DNA from 3 places in the Dietzia sp. KRD202 genome. Region 2 is predicted to be linked to each of the others. Evidence: predicted binding sites of a transcription regulator. Region 2 holds the regulator's gene; each other region holds the start of a gene.
The links. The regulator LexA, encoded in region 2, represses DNA repair genes until DNA is damaged. The targets are predictions, from matches to a motif close to CGAACANNTGTTCG.
Positions count from the first base shown of each region.

Region 1 (2,262 bases), on a different contig from region 2:
CGCGGAGGTGGGCGTGCACGTGGGCTGGTCGGTGCTGTGCCTGGACTCGCCCGAGGCCCGCTCCGACGACGACCTCCGCACCTTCCTCACCACCTGGCTGGCGCCGCTGCTGGAGACGTTCGGGACGTGAGCGACGTACTCGTCCTGTGGGACCTCGACCTCACCCTCCTCGACCCCGCCGGCTTCGGGACCCGCATGATCACCCCGGCGCTCGCCGACCTCCTCGGCCGCGACCCCGTCATGGGCGCGTCCTTCGCCGGACGGACCGACCGCGCGATCCTCACCGATCTGCTCGAGATCAACGGGATAGGTGTCGACGACGACGAGGTGGTCCTTTCCCTCATGGACGCCGTGGCCCGGCGCTGCGAAACGTTCGGGGAGGATCTCCTGGCCGGTGGTGGCGGTCCCCTGCCCGGCGCCCACGAGGCTGTCGCCGCCCTGGCCGCGGACCCGCGACTGCACCAGGGGATCGTCACCGGCAACATGCGGCGGACGGCGCTGCTCAAGCTGCGGCTCTGTGGCTTCGACGGGCTGCCCGATCCCGGACTCGGCGCGTTCGGTGATCACCACGCGGACCGCGCCCACCTCGTCCGCGACGCCCTCGCCGCCGCCCGGGCCCGCGGTGTGGACGTGACCCCCGGGCGGTCGGTGGTCGTGGGCGATCACGTGCACGATGTCCGCGGGGCGCGCGACGCGGGTGCCGTCTGCGTGGCTGTCGCCACCGGCAGGGTTTCCGCCGACGACCTCCGCGCCGCCGGCGCCCACACCGTCCTGCCGGACCTCACGGACCCTGACGCGCTACTGGCTGCAGTCCACGCCTCCGTCTGACCTGAGGCGTCGCCTGAACCGCAGTGCCATCTGAACCGCAGTGCCGTCTGACCTGCGGCGCCCTGAACGGGGCATCCAGGGCACCGCAGGTCACGACCGCGCCAGCTTTTTCTCCCGACCATGTCGTACCTCGAACATACAGTCGAACCATGAACACAACAGACACCGCCCACTCGCAGTTCGTGGTCCCTCCGGGATTCACGACGGTCCCGACCCCCGCCACCGACGTCGTCGTGCCCGAGGCCTTCAGCCGATGGGACCCCGGACAGCGACGCGGCTATCTCGCGCAACGGGCGATCAACGCTGCCGAAGGCCGCACCGTGGCCTATGCGTACGACTGCGTATCCAGGTCCACCCGGAGCGACCAGCGACGCGATCCTCTGGACACGGCGGCGACCATGGTGAGCGCCTCGATGGCTTTGTCCCGCCTCGGGGCATTTCGGCTGGTGGCCACCGCCATAGAACTGACCGAGCGGCTGCCTCTCACCGCGACACTGCTGACGACCGGGTGGATCGGAGTCGACGCGGCCCACGCCATCGCCGAGGAGACCGCCCTGGTGGAGGACCGTCTCATGCCGGAACTCGACCGCCGCATCAGCGAGGGACTCGCACCGACGAGGCGCCGAACCCACCCGCCCAGGATCGGGCCGCTGCGCAAGATGCTCAGCAAGCACGTCGCGAGCTGCGACCCCGTGGGAGCGGACGCCCGCGCACAACAGGCTCGGCGAGAGCAGAACGTGAGGATGACGCCGGTCACGGGCGATCTCGCGCTGCTCACCGCGACCCTCTCAGCCGTCGACGGCCTGGAGATCACCGAGCGAATCGAAGCCCTGGTCCGCACCGCCGCAACAGACGACCCCCGGTCGATCGGGCAGCTCCGGGCCGCCGGCCTCCTCGCCCTGAGCCGCGGCTGGACCTGTCTGCCCGCACCCGACGGAGACCACCCCACGGACCCGGACGGGATGGCCGCGGCCCGCCGGGTCGTGATCCACGCCTACGACGACGGGGACGCGGACTTCCGGGGCCTGTTCGTGGCAGGTTACGGCCCCGTCAGTCGCTTCACGTCCGATGAACTGCAGCGATTCGCCAGGCGCAGACTCGACGCGATCGACACGCTCGCGGACCCGGACAGTGAGGCCTCCCGCCGGTACAGCCCCTCGGAGGCACTGGCCCGCTTCTGTCGGGGTCGCGACGGCACCTGCGTTTTCCCCGGCTGCCAGACCCCGGCGGACAAGACGGACCTCGACCACATCATCCCCTTCGACCACGACGATCCCCAACGCGGCGGATACACCACCAGCGACGACCTCGGCAGCATCTGCCGCACCCACCATCGCCTCAAGACCGATGGCATCTGGGCCTACTACCGGAGTACTGACGGGGACTACGTGTGGATACATGGTCCGAACCATCCCGACAAGGACCCCGGGACAC
Region 1 is NZ_JABFAN010000019.1:356,961-359,222, reverse strand. It holds gene J1M64_RS17385 (TetR/AcrR family transcriptional regulator) at 1-130, shown strand, start outside; gene J1M64_RS17380 (HAD hydrolase-like protein) at 127-828, shown strand; gene J1M64_RS17375 (HNH endonuclease signature motif containing protein) at 978-2,262, shown strand, end outside.
Region 1: a site for LexA is predicted at 960-973, ahead of J1M64_RS17375 (HNH endonuclease signature motif containing protein). Genes of this name have one in related genera too.

Region 2 (2,262 bases):
CCTGGTTCAGAACGCCCTGTTCGCCACACTCGACCCGACCACGCGCAAGGCCGAGTTGCCTGACGGCAGAGCAGTCGTCTTCACGGACACCGTGGGATTCGTCCGACACCTGCCGACCCAGTTGGTCGAGGCGTTCAGGTCCACACTGGAAGAGGTCGTCGACTCCGAGTTGCTCCTCCACGTCGTGGATGGTTCGGATGCCTTCCCGCTCCGCCAGATCGAGGCGGTGCGCAAGGTGATCAACGAGGTGGTCGAGGAGCAGAACGCGGAGCGGCCTCGGGAACTCCTGGTGATCAACAAGATCGACGCCGCGGATCCCGTGGTCCTCACCGAGTTGCACCACGCGCTGCCCGACGCCGTGTTCGTCTCGGCGGTCACCGGGCAGGGTGTCGACGAACTCCTCGAGCGAATCACGCAGATCGTCGCCTCCGGGGACACCGAGGTGACCCTGTCCGTCCCGTACTCCCGCGGGGACGTGGTGTCGCGGGTCCACGCCGAGGGCGCGGTGGTCGAGGAGGAACACACCCAGGACGGAACCCGGCTGGTGGTCCGACTGCCCGCGTCCGTGGCCGGCGAACTGGACGAGTTCGCCGCCCGCGGTCCACATGACGGCGCCGCCTGACCCCTGCGGGGACGGGCGGCGCGTCGTTCGAACCGGGACTCAGAGTTTCCGGAACACTGTCACGACCTTGCCCAGGATCGTCGCGTGCTCGCCCGGAATCGGGCTGAACGACGGATTGTGGGGCAGCAACCAGACTCCGCTCGAGTCGTTCCGGAAAGTCTTGACCGTCGCCTCCCCGTCGATCATGGCGGCGACGATCTCCCCGTTGTCCGCGACGTTCTGCCGCCTGACCACCACGTAGTCGCCATCGCAGATGGCGGCGTCGATCATCGACTCGCCCACGACCTTGAGCATGAACAGATCACCTGAGCCGACGAGGTCCGACGGCAGGGGGAAGATCTCCTCGACGGCTTGCTCCGCGAGGATGGGCCCGCCCGCCGCGATCCGGCCGAGCACGGGGACGTAAACGGGCTCGACCGCTCCGCCCGGACGCTGGGGCTCCGGAGCAGGTGAGCGACGGCCCCGTGACTTCTGCCCCGGGACACCGTGGACGTCGACCGCCCGCGGCTTGTGCGGATCCCGCGTCAGGAAGCCCTTCTTCTCCAGCGTGCGGAGTTGATGCGCCACCGACGACGTGGACTGCAAGCCGACCGCGTCCCCGATCTCCCGGATGCTCGGCGGATAACCACGCTCCTTGACGGTGTCGTGGATGTGGAGCAGAACGCTCTTCTGTCGGTCCGTCAGCGACTCGAAATCGGGCTTCGGCATCTCGTGTGGTCCCTTCGGCGAATGGATGTTCGACGTTGTGATCTGTCTACACCCTAGTGCCAAGGACTGCGGCGCGCCACACAGGTGTTCGAAGAAATTCCTCTGTGAATCGTGACCATGTCGGAGTCGCGTGATACAACTCTAGGGGAGTTCGGATTCGAACAGATGTACTGAGGAACACATACAGGTGTGCGAAGCACCATCGCACACCGTATCGAGTAGGGAGCCACCATGACCGTTGTCGAGCTTCAGTCCCACACACGTCCGGCCGCGCGGTGGACCGAGGTCTGCCCCGACGACCATCGTGGACGGGTCGCGCACCTCGACCGGCCCGGTGACGTGTCGGTGCGGTCCACCCGTGCGCCGCGACGCACCCTGGCCCGACCGGAGGGCAGTCGGCCCGCCGTCACGTCCTCGCGCGCGGAGTATCTCGATCGGCCGCGGATAGCCGCCCGTCCGGCCGCCGTCACGTCGGTCGCCCCGGGTCGCCGTGTGCTCGTGCGCCCGGTCTCCACGGACCGCGTGCGGGCGTGCCACGTCGAGGCACCGGTGTCCACCGGGGTCGTCGACGACGTGCCGGCCTGGGCGCTACTGGCGTGCGGGATCGCATTCGGCGTGATCATGCTTCTCGCAGTGGCCTTCCTCGGTGGACCCGCCTACGCGTGACCGGGCAGCGGGCCTCCTAGAATGGACCGTGGGCGGTGGTCTACCGCCCCCGCGTTTCGTCAGGCACGATCCGGGACGCGTGAACTCCGGTCGACGAAGGGCCCCACGGGAATGTACTGCCCGACATGCCACCACGAGGACTCCCGGGTAATCGACTCACGATCCGTCGACGAGGGTCAGGCGATCCGGCGTCGCCGGGAGTGCCCCCGGTGTGGACACCGGTTCACGACGCTGGAGACGCCTCTGCTGACGGTTCTCAAACGTAA
Region 2 is NZ_JABFAN010000005.1:83,766-86,027, reverse strand. It holds gene hflX (GTPase HflX) at 1-622, shown strand, start outside; gene lexA (transcriptional repressor LexA) at 662-1,372, opposite strand; gene J1M64_RS01175 (hypothetical protein) at 1,562-1,996, shown strand; gene nrdR (transcriptional regulator NrdR) at 2,108-2,262, shown strand, end outside.

Region 3 (2,262 bases), on a different contig from region 2:
GCCCACACGTCGACGTGCAGGATGTCCGTGCCGGCGACGATCGGCTCGGGGATCGCCGGGTCGGGGTCGAAGCGCAGCCGCTGCGCGGTGGCGGCCGGCCGGGTCGCGTCACGGACGCCCGGCCACGGTTCGCGGCGGACCGGGGCGGCGAACCGCAGGTCGCCGACGGGGTCCTCGGCGTAGGGGATGCCGTAGTAGCGGACCACATCCCCCAGATCGGTGCCCTTGACGCGGCCGGTGGACAGCGCGATCTCGACGTCGGTCATGGCGGCCAGATTAGCCAGGACAGCTGAGATCCCCCGGCGATCCCTGCTACCAAGAGGAGATGACAAGTGATAGGGACCTGATCATCGAGCGTCTGGCCGACGTGGCCTCCGCGTTGGACTCACGTGACTGGGACGGGCTGGGCGAGCTGTTCACCGAGTCCGCCACCGGGTACGGCGCGACCGGTCGGCAGGCGATCATCGAGAGGGTCAGGGAGCACCTCGGGGGCTGCGGACCGTCCCAGCACCTGTTGGGCAACCATCGGGTCCAGCTCGCCTTCCACGGAGACGAGGACCGGGCACGAAGCCTCACGTACGCGCGTGTCCTCCACCTCGGTGCCGGGGACCAGTCCGATCTGTCCTACGAGTGCTTCGGCGAGTATTCGGATCTGTGGACCCGGACGCCGGAGGGCTGGCGGATCGACTCGAGGAGGTTCCACATCAGCTTCGACCGAGGCGATTTCCGGACACTCCAACCCGGCTGACGTCCGGACGCCTCCCATGGGAGGCGTCCACGATCTAGGAGGCAACACCATGACCGCCACCTACACGTTTGACGTCTTCGCCAGCCTCGACGGCTTCGGGTCGTACAACGACAACGGTGATTGGGGCGGCTACTGACGATTCCGGCGTGTTCGACCCCTGGGTCACCCAGATGACCACGCTGCTGACCACGGTGGTGTCAACGACGCTGGATGGTCCCCTCGACTGGCCGGACGCGGCCATCGTCAGCGGAGACGCCGTCGAGGTGGTCGCTCGCTTGAAGCAGCAATCCGACGTGTCGTTGCGCTCGCACGGCAGCTTGTCGATGAACCGGGCGCTGATGGCCGCCGGTCTGGTCGATCGGGTGCAGGCGACAGTGTTTCCCTGGCGCAGTGGGTGGGTACCAGGTTGGGATGAGTGATCGAAGATGATCGAACCCTTGTGCTAGTGAGCCGGTGCGGGTATTGTCGAATGTAGGTTCGATGTCAGTGGCGGAGGGAGTGGGATGGTGACGACGACGAGTGCACTGTTCGCCGTACCCGAGCCCCTCGGCATGGTCGACAGGGAGGCCGTCAGCGAGGCGGCCCGTGCCGCGACGCTGGCGCAGAACCGCGCCGGGGCCACGCGGCTGGAGGCGGCGCATGTCCTGGTCGAACAGTTTGCCCGGGCCGAGCAGGCACAGGCGGAGGAGGCACAGGCGGAGGAGGCCGGCGCCGGTTCGCGCCGGCCCGCGTACGCCCGGCTGGATCCGGAGGCGCGGGCCCGCGATCACCTCGTGGCGGCGTGTCAGCTCACGTGTTGGCACGCCGCGCGGTTGGTGACGGCCGGGACGCAGATCCACCGGCGGTTGCCCCGTCTGCGATCCACGGTCGACCGCGGGCTGCTGCCCGAGCTGTTGGCGGTCGATATCGCGTGTCGCCTGGCGGAGGTGCCGGACGCGATCGTGTCGGTCGTGGAGGACGAGGTGGTCGCGCGCTTCACGGACGATCTCGACGGTGGCGACCGGCCGACCCGCAACGCGGTGGACTCGGCGATCGATGACGCCGTGGAGCGACACGACCCGGCTGCCGCGGAGGACGCCGCCGCCGCGGCGGCCGCCACCCGCTCGGTCCGATTCCGCGGCGACCGGAACGGCATGGCCACGATGTGGGCCAGGCTCACCGCCGCCGATGCCGAACTCCTCCGTCGTCGCATCGAGACCGATGCGTCGGCCGCCTCGGAGGACGGACTGGACGGTTCCCTGGATCAGCTCCGCGCCGACGCCCTCGCCGCGCTCGCCGTCTATCCGCCTGCTGGTGGCCCGTCCGCGACCAGCCCCGGCTCCGGCTCCGGCCCGGCCCCTGCGTCCGAGCACGACGGCATCGAGCTCGGCGACGTCAGGCTCGGGGCGGACCTCCCCCGGCCCACACTGGGCAACGCCGCGCGGGCCGGTCAGCCGATCCGCATCAGCGTGATCGCCTCCGCGGCCCGGGGCCTGCCCAACCGTGTCGAGTTCGTCCACGGCACGTACAGCAGC
Region 3 is NZ_JABFAN010000014.1:11,240-13,501, forward strand. It holds gene J1M64_RS09720 (carboxylesterase/lipase family protein) at 1-266, opposite strand, end outside; gene J1M64_RS09725 (nuclear transport factor 2 family protein) at 326-748, shown strand; partial or broken gene J1M64_RS09730 (dihydrofolate reductase family protein) at 798-1,143, shown strand; gene J1M64_RS09735 (HNH endonuclease signature motif containing protein) at 1,252-2,262, shown strand, end outside.
Region 3: a site for LexA is predicted at 1,215-1,228, ahead of J1M64_RS09735 (HNH endonuclease signature motif containing protein). Genes of this name have one in related genera too.